4 regions of the Kitasatospora sp. NPDC097605 genome follow, and region 4 is predicted to be linked to each of the others. Evidence: riboswitches for the same ligand, from Rfam matches in the RefSeq annotation. Region 4 holds a riboswitch; each other region holds the start of a gene.
The links. Region 4 has a riboswitch for cobalamin ahead of ABTX81_RS38020 (GHMP family kinase ATP-binding protein). Riboswitches for the same ligand answer to the same signal wherever they lie in the genome.
Positions count from the first base shown of each region.

Region 1 (3,200 bases), on a different contig from region 4:
GCGGCCCAGCTGCTCGGCCAGGTCGGCGGAGCGCTCGTAGGCGGTGAGCATGATGCGCTCGGCGATGAGCGTGGAGAGGGCCTTGGCCTCCGCGGAGTCGAAGTCGATCCGCAGCTGGAAGAAGACGTCCTGCAGGCCCATCACGCCGAGGCCGACCGGGCGCCAGCGGGAGTTGGACGCGCCGGCCTCGGGGGTCGGGTAGAAGTTGATGTCCACCACGCGGTCGAGGAAGGTGACGGCGGTGCGGACGGTGGCGTCCAGGCGCTCCCAGTCCATCGCGTTCAGCAGGTCGCCGGCCGACGCGCCGGCGGCGACGTGGGCGCCGAGGTTGACCGAGCCGAGGTTGCAGACCGCGGTCTCGGAGTCGTCGGTGACCTCCAGGATCTCGGTGCAGAGGTTGGAGGAGTGCACCGTGCGGCCCGGCAGCGCGGTCTGGTTGGCGGCGCGGTTGGAGGCGTCCTTGAAGGTCATCCAGCCGTTGCCGGTCTGCGCCAGGGTCCGCATCATCCGGGCGTAGAGGGTCTGCGCGGGGATGGTGCGCACGGCCTTGCCGGCCAGCTCGGCCTTGCGGTAGGCCTCGTCGAACTCCTCGCCCCAGAGGTCGACCAGCTCGGGGACGTCGGCGGGGGAGAACAGCGACCAGTCGGCGTTGGCGTTGACCCGGCGCATGAACTCGTCCGGGATCCAGTGCGCCAGGTTGAGGTTGTGGGTGCGGCGCGCCTCCTCGCCGGTGTTGTCGCGCAGTTCGAGGAACTCCTCGATGTCCGCGTGCCAGGTCTCCAGGTAGACGCAGGCCGCGCCCTTGCGGCGGCCGCCCTGGTTGACGGCGGCGACCGAGGAGTCGAGGGTGCGCAGGAACGGCACGATGCCGTTGGACTTGCCGTTGGTGCCGCGGATCAGCGAGCCGCGCGAGCGGATCCGGGAGTAGGACAGGCCGATGCCGCCGGCGTGCTTGGACAGCCGGGCGATCTGCGCGTAGCGCGAGTAGATCGAGTCCAGGTTGTCCAGCGGGGAGTCCAGCAGGTAGCAGCTGGACATCTGGGGGTGGCGGGTGCCGGAGTTGAAGAGGGTCGGCGAGGAGGTCAGGTACTCCAGCCGGCTCATCAGGCGGTACAGCTCGGCGACCTCGGCGACCGACTGCTCGGTGTCGCCGACCGCCAGGCCACAGGCGACGCGGAGCAGGAAGTACTGCGGGGTCTCGACGACCTTGCGGGTGATCGGGTGGCGCAGCAGGTACCGGGACTGCACGGTGCGCAGGCCGAAGTACTCGAAGCGGTCGTCGCCCCGGGGGTCGACCAGGGCGTCCAGGGCGGCGGTGTGCTTGGCGACGAAGGCGGCGGTGGTGTCGCCGATCAGGCCCTCGGCGTGGCCGACCGCGATCGAGGTGGAGAACGAGACCACGCCCTGGCTCGCCGCCTCGTCCACGATCTCCAGCGCGAGCAGCCGGGCCGCGAGCTTGGAGTACTGCGGGTCCTCGGCGATCATCGACGCGGCGGCGTCGACGGCCAGCCCGCGCAGCTCGGCGAAGTCCGAGCCGGCGTGGCGGCCGCGGAGCGCGGCGGCGGCGACATGGCCGGGGTCGACCTGGGGGAGGTCGGCGCTGCGGTCGGTGAGGAGGCGCAGGAGCGCACCGCCGGGGTCGGAGACCGTCGGGTCGGCGGGGGCGGAGCTGGAACCCTGGGCGGGCAGGGTGGCTGAGGCAGCGGTGGTCAAGGCGCTCTCTCCTGGCGGCGGTCGGCGGCGTGGCTCGGGGTACCGGACCGTTCGGGGCAGGGGAGATCGCCGCGCGGGCCCTGAGGCGTCGCGCGCGTGTCGTCCCCGGCCCGCCCGCGAGGCCCGGAAGGTGGTGCTGGTGCCATGGCCTCTGCGGGGAGGCGTCGGCACGCCGTCGGCAGGTACTCGGACTCGTGGCGCACCTGGGGAGGCGGCCGCACACCGCTGCGGGGCAGTCCCGGACTCGCACCGGGTTCCCCTGCGTCGACAGCAGGAGTGAGCATACATCTAGTGGTGCTTGCTCGATGCGACACCACATGTTGTGCAGCGTGGCGTGTTGCTCCGATGACCGGTGGTACCGGGGCGGGGCCGCGGGTGGCCGTGGCGGGCCCCTGTTCTGAAACGGATTGGTCACCGGAACGGTCCCTCGTACGGTGCATGCCCTACGATCTCGGCACATGAGCGAGGGAACGGGCGCTCCGGGGGAGTGGGCCAGTCGGGCCGTGCCGCCGGAGCAGGGTCAGCAGCCTGGCACGCCGGGTCAGGCGCCGCAGCCGGGGCAGCCGCCGGTGCCGCCGCCCGGCGGTTTCGGGCCGCCTGCGACGCCGTACGTCCAGCCGGGGGCGGGGGTGCCGCCGCAGGCCCAGCCGCCGGTGGCGCCGCACCTGCCGTCCGGCGCGGTGCCGTACCCGCAGCCGGGGCCGCAGGGCGGACCCCAGCCCGGGCCGCCGCAGCCGGTGCCGCCGCAGCCCGGGCCGCCGCAGCCGCCGGCCCCGTTCGCCCAATGGCCCCAGCAGGGCGCCCAGCCGCCGCCGCTGACGCCGCAGCCGTCCCCGAACGAGCCGGACTGGAACGCGATGGCGGACCGCCACGCCACCGATTCGCGCCGCCGCAAGCGGCTGTGGATCGGCGCGGTGGTCGCGGCCGCCGTCCTGGTCGGTGGCGTCGTCGGGGCCGGGGTGTGGATCAACGGCCGGGACAAGGGCGACGACCCGAAGCCGAACGCGGGCACGTCCACGGCCGGCAGCCCGTCCGTCACGGCCACGCCCACCGAGCAGGCGCTGGCGGTCATCTCCGACGCCGCCACCGACAAGCTGCCGGTCGACGCGGCGACGCTGTTCCCGGATCAGACCCGGACCGTCGACGGCAAGGTGTGGACCCGTCAGGTGACCGGTTCGACCGCTCCCTGCTCCAAGGCGACCACCGGCGGGCTCGGCCTCGCGCTCGGCGACGACACCTGCCGTTCGCTGGTCCGCGCGACGTACGTCAACGGCGAGAGCGCCGTCACGGTCGGCGTCGCGGTCTTCGACAACAAGGCGGGCGCGGACCGGGCGATCGGCCGTCACGCGGGCCTGATCCAGGGTCTGTCCGGCACCGGTGTCGCGATGTTCTGCGTGACCGACAAGTCGGGCTGCGCCGAGACGCACGCCTCGATCGGCCGCTTCGGCTACTTCACGGTGGCCGGCTCGCTGAAGCAGGGCGCGGAC
Region 1 covers NZ_JBEOSF010000025.1:64,487-67,686, reverse strand. Annotated here, with positions in the region: gene ABTX81_RS25855 (ribonucleoside-diphosphate reductase subunit alpha) at 1-1,689, opposite strand, end outside; cobalamin riboswitch at 1,874-2,001, opposite strand; gene ABTX81_RS25850 (hypothetical protein) at 2,172-3,200, shown strand, end outside.
Region 1: another riboswitch for cobalamin. It lies ahead of ABTX81_RS25855 (ribonucleoside-diphosphate reductase subunit alpha); the one in region 4 lies ahead of ABTX81_RS38020 (GHMP family kinase ATP-binding protein).

Region 2 (3,200 bases), on a different contig from region 4:
GGAAGTCGCCCTCCTCCACCCGCCGGTCGGTGGGCTGGTGCGCCGGCTGGCCGGAATGGCTGCCGGTGCCGACCGAGACCGGGAAGGCCGCCCGGTCCGCGCCGTGGTCGATCATCCGGCGCTCCAGCTCCATCGCCAGGTGCCGTTCGGTGCGCCCGACCAGGATCGACTCCAGCAGCTCGCCGAGCGCCTGGTCGGCGATCTCGGCGGCGATCCGCAGGTCGGCGATCTCGTGCTCGTCCTTGACCACCCGCAGCCGCTCGACCGCCTGGCCGACGTCGGTCAGCCGCACCCCCTCCGCCAGCCCGGCCACCGCCCGGTGCCGGGTGACGGTCAGGTCGTGCTCCTCCACCGCGAGCCCGGCCACCCCCAGCCGCGCCGCGGCGGCCGCCGCGGCCAGCGCGGTGTCCGTCCCGGCCGCCACCGGCACCCGGGTGACCTCGGGAACGATCAGGTGCTCACCGGTGTCGTCCGGCGGCAGGTCGTCCGGCAGCGCGAGCAGCGCCCGGTCCCGGGTCAGCAGCAGCGTCGCCCCGCACGGCGGGCACCCGGTGAGGTACCGCACGTTCGCCGCCCGGGTGACCAGCGCCGCGTCGGCCCCGGACGCACCGCAGTGCTCCCGCAACCGCTCCCGGCGGCCCGCGTACGCATCAGCCATGCGTCGAGCCTACGAACCCGGCCACCGATCCGCCCGCCGAACGCCCCCACCCGGGCCGCCGCGACGGCCCGCCCCGGCCGCTACTCCGCGCCCGCGGCGGGATTCGGGGCCCACTTCCGCTCCACCCCGGCCAGCCGCCAGTAGGCGATGGCGGCGGCCCAGACGACCACGAACAGGCCGACGATCGCGTAGCCGACGTTGTCCAGCGAGATGTCCGCGATCCAGCCGGTCACCGGGTCGGTCAGGTCGAGCTTCTCGTGCAGGACGCCGACCAGTTCGATGGTGCCGATGACGAAGGCGACCGCGATGGACAGGCCGGTGATGGTCAGGTTGTAGTAGACCTTGCGCACCGGGTTGGAGAAGGCCCACTGGTAGGCGAAGTTCATGAAGGTGCCGTCCAGGGTGTCGAACAGGCTCATCCCGGCCGCGAACAGCAGCGGCAGGCAGACGATCGCGTACCAGGGCAGGCCGGAGGCCGCGCCGGAGCCGGCCATCACCATCAGGGTGACCTCGGTCGCGGTGTCGAAGCCCAGGCCCAGCACCATGCCGACCGGGAACATCTGGCCGGGGCGGGTGATCGAGCGGGTCGCGCGGTTCAGCACCCGCGCCAGCAGGCCGCGGGCGTTCAGGTGCGCCTCCAGCTCGGCCTCGTCGAACTTCCCGGCCCTCATCGAACGGAAGACCTTGAGGATGCCGAACAGCGCGGCCAGGTTGAGCGCGCCGATCAGGTAGAGGAAGACGCCGGAGGCCGAGGTGCCGACCATGCCCAGCCACTGGTGGGTGGTCGACTCGTCGTCCATCAGGGTGTTGGCCAGCTGGGCGCCGCCCGCCACGAGGGCGGCCATCATCACCACCATCGAGGAGTGGCCGAGGGCGAACCAGAAGCCCACCGAGACCGGGCGCTTGCCGTCCGCCATCAGCTTGCGGGTGGTGTTGTCGATCACCGCGATGTGGTCGGCGTCGAAGGCGTGCCGCATGCCGAGGGTGTACGCGGTGATGCCCAGGCCCACTCCGAAGACCTGGGTGCCCACCTCGTACTCCTCCGGTGCGACCAGGAAGATCAGCGTGCCGAACGCCACCACGTGCATGGCGAGGATCACGCCCATCAGCCCGGCGGTGCGCAGGGTGTCCTCGCGGCGCCAGCGGAAGGCGGGCAGGGCGGCGGTTTCGGGCAGGGTCATGCGGATCACGCTCCAGCACCTCGTGGAATGACTTCGTGAGATGCCGCGGCCGGTCTCCTGGCTGACGGGGCTTCCGTACCCGCCTTCCCAAGCGCGCGAGGCGCCCAGTGGCGTCATGGGTACGGACACTCTCCCCCGATCACAGTGGCGAGGGCCGCTCCGGACTGGGACCCCTGAGGGTCCGTCACCGGTCTTCCCGAGCACCACGGCGGGAACACCGTAGGGTCCCCGGACGGACCCGTGCAAGGCCTCGCACCCGCCCGGTGTCCAGCGTCACAACTCCCCCGCCTGCGCGAACGCTTCATGCAGGCGCTCCGATCGGCGAACGCCTTCGCCACCGAGGGATCCGCCCGGTCGGTTTCCCTTTGCCAGGGTCGCGCTCTGCCGGTCCCGCACCTGCGAAGCGTACGGACCCGCGCTCCGTCTACCGCGCGGCGGTCGCTCGCGCGGGCTGGCAGGTGGGGCACCAGAAGAGGTTGCGCGAGGCGTGTTCCTCGGTGCGGACGTCGGTGGCGCAGACCAGGCACGGCTGGCCGGCGCGGCGGTAGACGTAGACCTCGCCGCCGTGGTCGTCGACGCGCGGGGGGCGGTTCATCGCCTCGGGGGTGTGCTCGGGGCGGACGGTGTCGATGCGGCCGGCGCCGACGCCCTCGCGCATCAGGGCGACCAGGTCGGCCCAGATCGCGTCCCACTCGGCGCGGCGCAGGTCGCGGCCGGGCAGCTGCGGGTCGATGCCGTGCCGGAACAGCACCTCGGCGCGGTAGACGTTGCCGACCCCGGCCAGCACCTTCTGGTCCATCAGCAGGGCGGCGATCGTCGTACGGCTGCCCGTTATCCGCCGCCAGGCGCCGTCCGGGTCGGCGTCGGCGCGCAGCGGGTCCGGACCGAGGCGGGCGGCGACGGCGGCCTTCTCGGCGCCGGTGATCAGCGCACAGGTGTTGGGACCGCGCAGGTCCGCGACGTGCTCGTCGTTCTCCAGGCGCAGCCGGACCAGGCCGACCGGCGCGGGCACCGGGCCGTCGCCGATCTCGCCGAAGGTGAAGCCGCCGTACAGGCCGAGGTGGACGTGTACCCAGGCGTCCTCGCCGAAGCCGAGGAAGAGGTGCTTGCCGGTGGCCTCGGCCGCGACCAGCTCCCGTCCGTCGATCAGCTTGGCGCCGTCCGCGAAGCGGCCCTGCGGGCTGCTGGCACGGACCGGCCGGCCGCCGAAGGCACGGTGGTTCTCGGCGGCGAGGCGGTGGATGATGTGGCCTTCCGGCACGGGCGCGGCTCCCCCCGGTGGTTCGTTCAGGACCCGTCCATCATCGCAGCCGGCACCGACAGTCCGGCCCCGCCGCCGGGGGCCTCAGCGGACCGGGATG
Region 2 covers NZ_JBEOSF010000064.1:8,557-11,756, reverse strand. Annotated here, with positions in the region: gene ABTX81_RS38505 (M24 family metallopeptidase) at 1-658, opposite strand, end outside; gene nicT (Nickel transporter NicT) at 739-1,839, opposite strand; cobalamin riboswitch at 1,870-2,076, opposite strand; gene ABTX81_RS38495 (Fpg/Nei family DNA glycosylase) at 2,264-3,100, opposite strand; gene ABTX81_RS38490 (AAA family ATPase) at 3,185-3,200, opposite strand, start outside.
Region 2: another riboswitch for cobalamin. It lies ahead of nicT (Nickel transporter NicT); the one in region 4 lies ahead of ABTX81_RS38020 (GHMP family kinase ATP-binding protein).

Region 3 (3,200 bases), on a different contig from region 4:
CTGCGCGACCCGCGCCAACGTCGCCGCCTACCGCGCCCGCAAGCGACTGGAGGCGGCCGCGGCGGCCGGCGGCGCGGAGAACCGGTAACCGGTCAGGGGTTCGCGAGCTCCTCCGGGCGGACCCAGACGCCGAGCCTGCGGGCCAGTCCGGGCACCCGGGCCAGCGGACCGGAGAGCAGCAGCCGCTCCAGCCGGCGGCCCGGCGCCAGCCAGGCCGGGCGCGGGCGCAGCCGCAGCAGCACCCGGCCGAGCACCAGCTCGTCCGGCACCGCGCCGTAGCTGCGGCTGTCGCTGTCCACCGGCCGGTTGTCGGAGAGCAGCCACCAGCCCTTGGGCCGCCGCCCGTCGGCCCGTTTGACGACCAGCAGGTTCTGCTGGAACGGGTGGCGGAAGACCACCACCGCGCCGGGCCGGATCCGCGCGCCGTACCGCACCAGCAGCTGGTCGCCGTCCCGCAGGGTCGGCACCATCGAGTCCCCCGCCACGTCGATCAGCCCGAACGGCGCGCCGCCCGCCGGGGGGCCGTCCTCCGGTTCCGCGCTGCGTGCCACGACTCCTCCTCCCGGCCCGCGTCCCTCCGCGACCCGCTGTCGCACACCAGTCTGCCGCACGGGCCGCGCGGCGCCGATGTCCGGAATCGACCGGTTCCTGCTCCGCCTTTTGCCCTAGGCCCGCCGCCCGACCGAGAAACCGCAGGGGCTGAAGGGTAATCTCGGGCCCGGGAAGACGATCCAAGGAAGGACTCCCCATGCTCTCTCGTCTGTTTGCACCGCGCGCCACCGCCCACGCCCACTGTGACCTGCCCTGCGGTGTCTACGACCCGGCCCAGGCCCGCATCGAGGCCGAGTCGGTGAAGGCCACCCAGGAGAAGTACCAGGCCAACGAGGACGCGCACTTCCGCGCCCGCGCCGTCATCATCAAGGAGCAGCGCGCCGAGGCCGTCAAGCACCACATCTCGGTGCTGTGGAGCGACTACTTCAAGGCCCCGCACTTCGAGAAGTACCCGCAGCTGCACCAGCTCATCAACGACACCCTGAAGGCCGCCTCGGCCGCCAAGGCGTCCACCGACCCGGCCACCGGCCAGGCGCTGCTCGACCTCATCGCCGAGGTCGACAAGATCTTCTGGGAGACCAAGCAGGGCTGATCCCCGCTCATTTCCCTGTCGAGCGCCCCCGTCCGCACCCGCGCGGACGGGGGCGCTCGCGTGTGTCCGTCACCACAGTCGGCTCAGTAAGGGTTGCCTGGCCTGTGCGCTTGTTATGCTGCCAAGGCGTCCAGAGGGGGAAGCCGGTGCGAATCCGGCGCTGACCCGCAACGGTAAACGGTGCCCCGTGCCCGTGAGCCCGATCGCCCGAGGACGCCGACCTCCCGACAACTCGCCGTGGACTGCGAGGGGATGGCGCCCCGGCACACCCGCGCCCGGGCGCGCCGCCCCGCGCCGTCCGCGGCCCGAGGCAAGGCGCGCACCAGTGAGCAGCACCGCGACCGCACCGGCCACCGCCGCGGCCCCGCCGGGCCCGCGCCGAACACCCGCCGTACCGCTGGCCGCCGCCCTCGCCGCGGCGCTGCTCGTCTCCCTGGTCTGCGCCGTCGCCGTGGGCTCCTCCGGACTCGGCTGGGGCCAGGTCCTGCGACTGCTGCGCGCCGGGCTGACGGGCGGTCGGCTGGAGGCCGACGAGGCCGCCGCCTACGCGATCGTCTGGGAGATCCGGCTGCCGCGCGCCGTGCTGGCCGCCGTGGTCGGCGCCGGACTGGCCGCCACCGGGGTCGCCGTCCAGGCGATGGTCCGCAACGCGCTCGCCGACCCGTTCGTGCTCGGCATCTCCTCCGGCGCCTCGGTCGGCGCCAACGCGGTGCTGATGCTGGGCGCCTTCGCCTCGCTCGGCGTCTGGGCGATCTCGGTCTCCGCCTTCGCCGCCGCCCTGCTCGCCATGGTGCTGGTCTACCTGACGGCCAGGACCGCCCACGGGCTCACCCCGCTGCGGCTGGTGCTCACCGGCACCGCGATGTCCTACGGCTTCTCCGCGCTGACGGCGCTGATGGTCTTCGCCGCCGCCCGCGGCGAGGCCGCCCGCTCCGCCATGATGTGGCTGCTCGGCAGCCTCGGCGGTGCCACCTGGGGCTCGGTGCCGATCGCCGCCGTCACCGTACTGGCCGGTCTGGCGTACCTGGCCTGCGCCGCCGGGCGGCTGGACGCGCTGGCCATGGGCGACGAGACGGCCGCCTCGCTCGGCGTGGACCCGGACCGGCTGCGCCGCGAGCTGTTCGTGGTCACCGCGGCCGTCACCGGCACCGTGGTCGCGGTCAGCGGGGCGATCGGCTTCGTCGGGCTGATGGTGCCGCACCTGGTGCGGATGCTGGTCGGTGCCGGCCACCGCCGGGTGCTGCTGGTCGCGCCGCTCGCCGGGGCGCTGCTGCTGGTCTGGGTGGACATCGTCTCCCGCACCCTGCTGGCGCCCGCCGAACTGCCGGTCGGCGTGGTCACCGCGGCCGTCGGGGTGCCCTGCTTCCTGCTGCTGATGCGCCGTCGCGGCTACTCCTTCGGCGGTGGCCGGTGACCGCCCCCGCCGCCGCCCCCGCCGGCTCCGTCCCCGCGCTGGACCTCGCCGTCGACCGGGTCTCGGTCGACCTGGCCGGCGTCCGGCTGGTCCACGACATCACGCTGACCGCCGCCGCCGGCCAGGTGGTCGGCCTGATCGGCCCGAACGGCAGCGGCAAGTCCACCCTGCTGCGCTGCGTCTACCGGGCGCTGCGGCCGGCCGCCGGCGCCGTCCTGCTGGGCGGCGACGACCTGCACGCGCTCGCCCCGCGCGAGGCCGCCCGGCGGGTGGCGGCGCTGCCCCAGGAGCACTCCGCCGAGTTCGACTTCACCGTGGCCGAGGTGGTCGGCATGGGCCGGCTGCCGCACCGGCGCGGCGCCCTGGCCGGCCCGTCGGCCGGTGACGAGGACCGCTGCGCCGGGGCCCTGCGCCGGGTCGGCGCCGCGCACCTGGCCGCCCGGGGCTTCCTGAGCCTCTCCGGCGGCGAGAAGCAGCGGGTGCTGATCGCCCGGGCGCTGGTCCAGGAGCCCAAGGTGCTGGTCCTCGACGAGCCGACCAACCACCTGGACATCGCCCACCAGTTGGAGGTGCTGGCGCTGGTCCGGGAGGCCGGGCCGACAGTGCTCACCGCGCTGCACGACCTCAACCTGGCCGCCGGGC
Region 3 covers NZ_JBEOSF010000025.1:32,131-35,330, forward strand. Annotated here, with positions in the region: gene ABTX81_RS25695 (CGNR zinc finger domain-containing protein) at 1-88, shown strand, start outside; gene sodX (nickel-type superoxide dismutase maturation protease) at 93-551, opposite strand; gene sodN (superoxide dismutase, Ni) at 749-1,144, shown strand; cobalamin riboswitch at 1,236-1,373, shown strand; gene ABTX81_RS25710 (FecCD family ABC transporter permease) at 1,470-2,558, shown strand; gene ABTX81_RS25715 (ABC transporter ATP-binding protein) at 2,597-3,200, shown strand, end outside.
Region 3: another riboswitch for cobalamin. It lies ahead of ABTX81_RS25710 (FecCD family ABC transporter permease); the one in region 4 lies ahead of ABTX81_RS38020 (GHMP family kinase ATP-binding protein).

Region 4 (3,200 bases):
AGAACAGCAGGCCGAGCGGCACGGCCAGGTAGAGCGCACCCTGCCCGAGCGGGATGGCGGTCCGGCCGGTGCCGGAGTCGTACCAGCCGGGCACGAAGCTGTCGGCGAACCCCGACCAGAGCCGGTCGCCCCACGCCGATCCGGCCTCGTAGCGCACGAGTTCGGCCGCGAACATCAGCGCGTGCGCGAACATCAGGGCCGTCGTTGTCAGGCTCGTCGTGCGGTGCCAGCGCTCCAGGGTCTGCCGGGCGACCGGCAGTCGGACGGGCCGCGGACCGGACAGCAGCAGCCCCAGCACCACCGTCCCCCAGGCCCACAGCAGTCCCGACCAGCCGAACGCCTGGCTCAGCAGGTACATCCAGTACGTGCGCGAGTCGTCCATGAACGGCATGACCGCCACCGTGGCCGAGGTGCCCGCGTCCATCCGGACGTACAGCAGCACGAACACCGCCGCGGTGACGCCGACCGCCGCACTCGCGTCGGGCAGCGCGGCCCGCAGGTCGGCGCGCAGGTCGGTGCGCGGGGCGGCGCGCGGGGCGATGCGTTCGGCGGGCCGCCTCCCGGCGGCGGGCGGGGCGTCCGGAGCGTCGTCCCCCGACGTCGTCTCAGGCAGCATCGTGGACCTTCCGGAACGGCGGGACACCGATTGACGGTGTACAGCGGGCGATGGGTCGAACAAGTGTGGCGGAGGGGTTCCGGCATGCCGAGCCCGTATCCGGCCAGAGTGGCACGTGCACCGGCGGCCTCCCGCCGCGGCGCCCCCACGCTCCGGCCCGCGGACCGATCGCATTCGGACAACCGCCCGCACGTGCCCTGCCACCGGAGCGCGAGCCCCCGTATGCTCATCACCGCAGCCGGTTCGCGCCTCCCGACCGACCGGACTTCGGCGGCGCGACGCAAGAGGGAACCCGGTGGGAAACCGGGACTGTCCCGCAGCGGTGAGTGGGAACGAAAGCCGTCATCAGCACTGGGCCGGGCTCCGCCCCGGCCCGGGAAGCGACGGCCGGTAGGTGTGCGCCGGTCCTTCGGCGTACCGGCCCACGAGTCCGAAGACCTGCCGCTGCGCCCGCACCCCCACGTGCGGGCTGTGCACGGTGACCTCGTGGACTGGGTCGGCGGTACGACGGCTGCGCGGCGTGCGACGACACGCCGTGCCCTCCTCCTCCGGGTCATGACGCGGGGCTCGGAACGAGGAGGAGGACGTGCCCGTGACCGCGCGAGTTCCGCCCGCCCGCACCGGGCGCCGACCGGCCCGCCCACCGGCGGCCCGGGCGGCGCGATGGTGACCCCCACCGGAGGGGCCCGGCCCGCCCCGCCGCCGGGCGGCACGCTCTCCGGTGTCTGCCACGGCACCCTGGGCGAGCTCTACCAGGGACCGCTGCGCGCAGGTCCCCGCCCCGACATCGCGGTGGTGTCGTTCCCCGTCGACCGCCACTCCTGGGTGCACTTCACCCCGGGGACGGACACGTCGGACCCGCTGCCGCTCGGGGCGAAGGCCGCGACGGCCGCCCGGCTGTTCCTGGAGCGCTTCGGGCTGACCCTGCCGCCGGGCCGCTGGTGCGTGCACTCCGAGCTCACCGTCGGGGTGGGCATGGCGAGTTCGACCGCCGACATCGTGGCGACGCTGCGCTGCCTGTTCCGGATCTTCGCGCTGCCGTACGACACCGGGGTGGTGCTCGCCGTGCTGCGCCAGATCGAACGGGCCGACAGCGTCTTCCTCGACGAGTTCGCCCTGCACCTGAGTGGCCGGCACCGGGTGGTGCGGCGGCTGGGCACCGGCATCGGCTTCCACACCGCGTACATCACCGAGCCCGGGACGGTGGACACCGCCGCCGTCACCGACCTGCTGCTCGGGCACTACCGGCGGCACGGCGAGGAGTACCGGCGCTGCCTGACCGACCTGCTGAAGGGATTCGCCGCGGGCGACCAGGCCGCCGTCGCGCGCACGGCCACGGCCAGCGCCGCGCTCTCCCAACAGGTTCTCCCCAAAGCGACGTTCGACGCGCTGCTCGCCCACCGCGAGGAGTTCGGTGCCGACGGGATCTTCGTCGCCCACACCGGTTGCCTGGTCGGCTACCTGCTCCCCGGACGCCCGGACGCCGCGCTCAAGTCGGACCTGTCCGCGTTCTTCCACTCGCTCGGCCACCAGTGTTCCTTCGCCCAAGGAGGCTACAGGTGATCCACCCCCACATCGCCGACGCCCTGAAGGTCCCCGATCTCGTCCGGCTCACCGACGGCCTCGTGCTGGTCCGGTTCGAGTCGATGAAGATCTACTCGGCGCTCGCCGCCGTCCGCCACCTGCTGGAGCGCGGCACCGTCCGCCCCGGGCAGACCCTGGTGGACAGCTCCAGCGGCATCTACGCCTACGCGCTGGCGCTCGCCTGCCACCGGCACCGCATGCGCTGCCACATCGTCGCGTCCACCACCGTCGACGCCACCACCCGCGCCCAGTTGGAGATCCTCGGCGCCACCGTGGAGCAGGTCGTGCCGTCCCGCGACCTCAAACTGGACCAGGAGCTGCGGGTGCGCCGGGTACGCGAGCTGCTCGCCGAACACCCGGACTGGCACTGGATGCGGCAGTACCACGACGACGTCCACTACCTCGGCTACCACGAGGTCGCCGACCGGATCACGGCCGCCTTCCCCGGCGCGGCGCTGACCGTCGTCGGCGGCGTCGGCTCCGGCGCCTCGACCGGCGGGGTGGCGACCCGGCTGCGCGCCTCCGACCCGTCGGTGCGGCTGGTCGGGGTGCAGCCCTTCGGCAGCGTCACCTTCGGCAGCCAGCGGCACCACGACCCGGAGGCGATCATCGCCGGGATCGGCTCCTCCATCGTCTTCGACAACGTCCGCCACCACCTCTACGACGGCATCCACTGGCTGGACTTCACCCACGCCATGGCGGGCACCGTCGCCCTGCTGCGCGACCACGCCGTCTTCGCCGGGCTGTCCACCGGCGCCGGCTACCTGGCCGCGACCTACGAGGCACGCCGCCACCCCGACCGGCTGCACCTGGTGATCGGTGCCGACACCGGCCACCGCTACGTCGAGCGCGTCTTCGCCCGGCACGCCGAAGCCCCCGACCCGGCCGCGTTGAAACCGGTCGAGGTCTCCGCCCCCGAGGAGATGTCCATGCCCTGGTCCACCATGGCCTGGCGGCGCACCGCGTGCCCGCCGCACCCCGGGGAGCGGGCGGCATGAGC
Region 4 covers NZ_JBEOSF010000060.1:36,653-39,852, reverse strand. Annotated here, with positions in the region: gene ABTX81_RS38025 (ferric reductase-like transmembrane domain-containing protein) at 1-616, opposite strand, end outside; cobalamin riboswitch at 838-1,076, shown strand; gene ABTX81_RS38020 (GHMP family kinase ATP-binding protein) at 1,280-2,179, shown strand; gene ABTX81_RS38015 (cysteine synthase family protein) at 2,176-3,198, shown strand; gene ABTX81_RS38010 (ATP-grasp domain-containing protein) at 3,195-3,200, shown strand, end outside.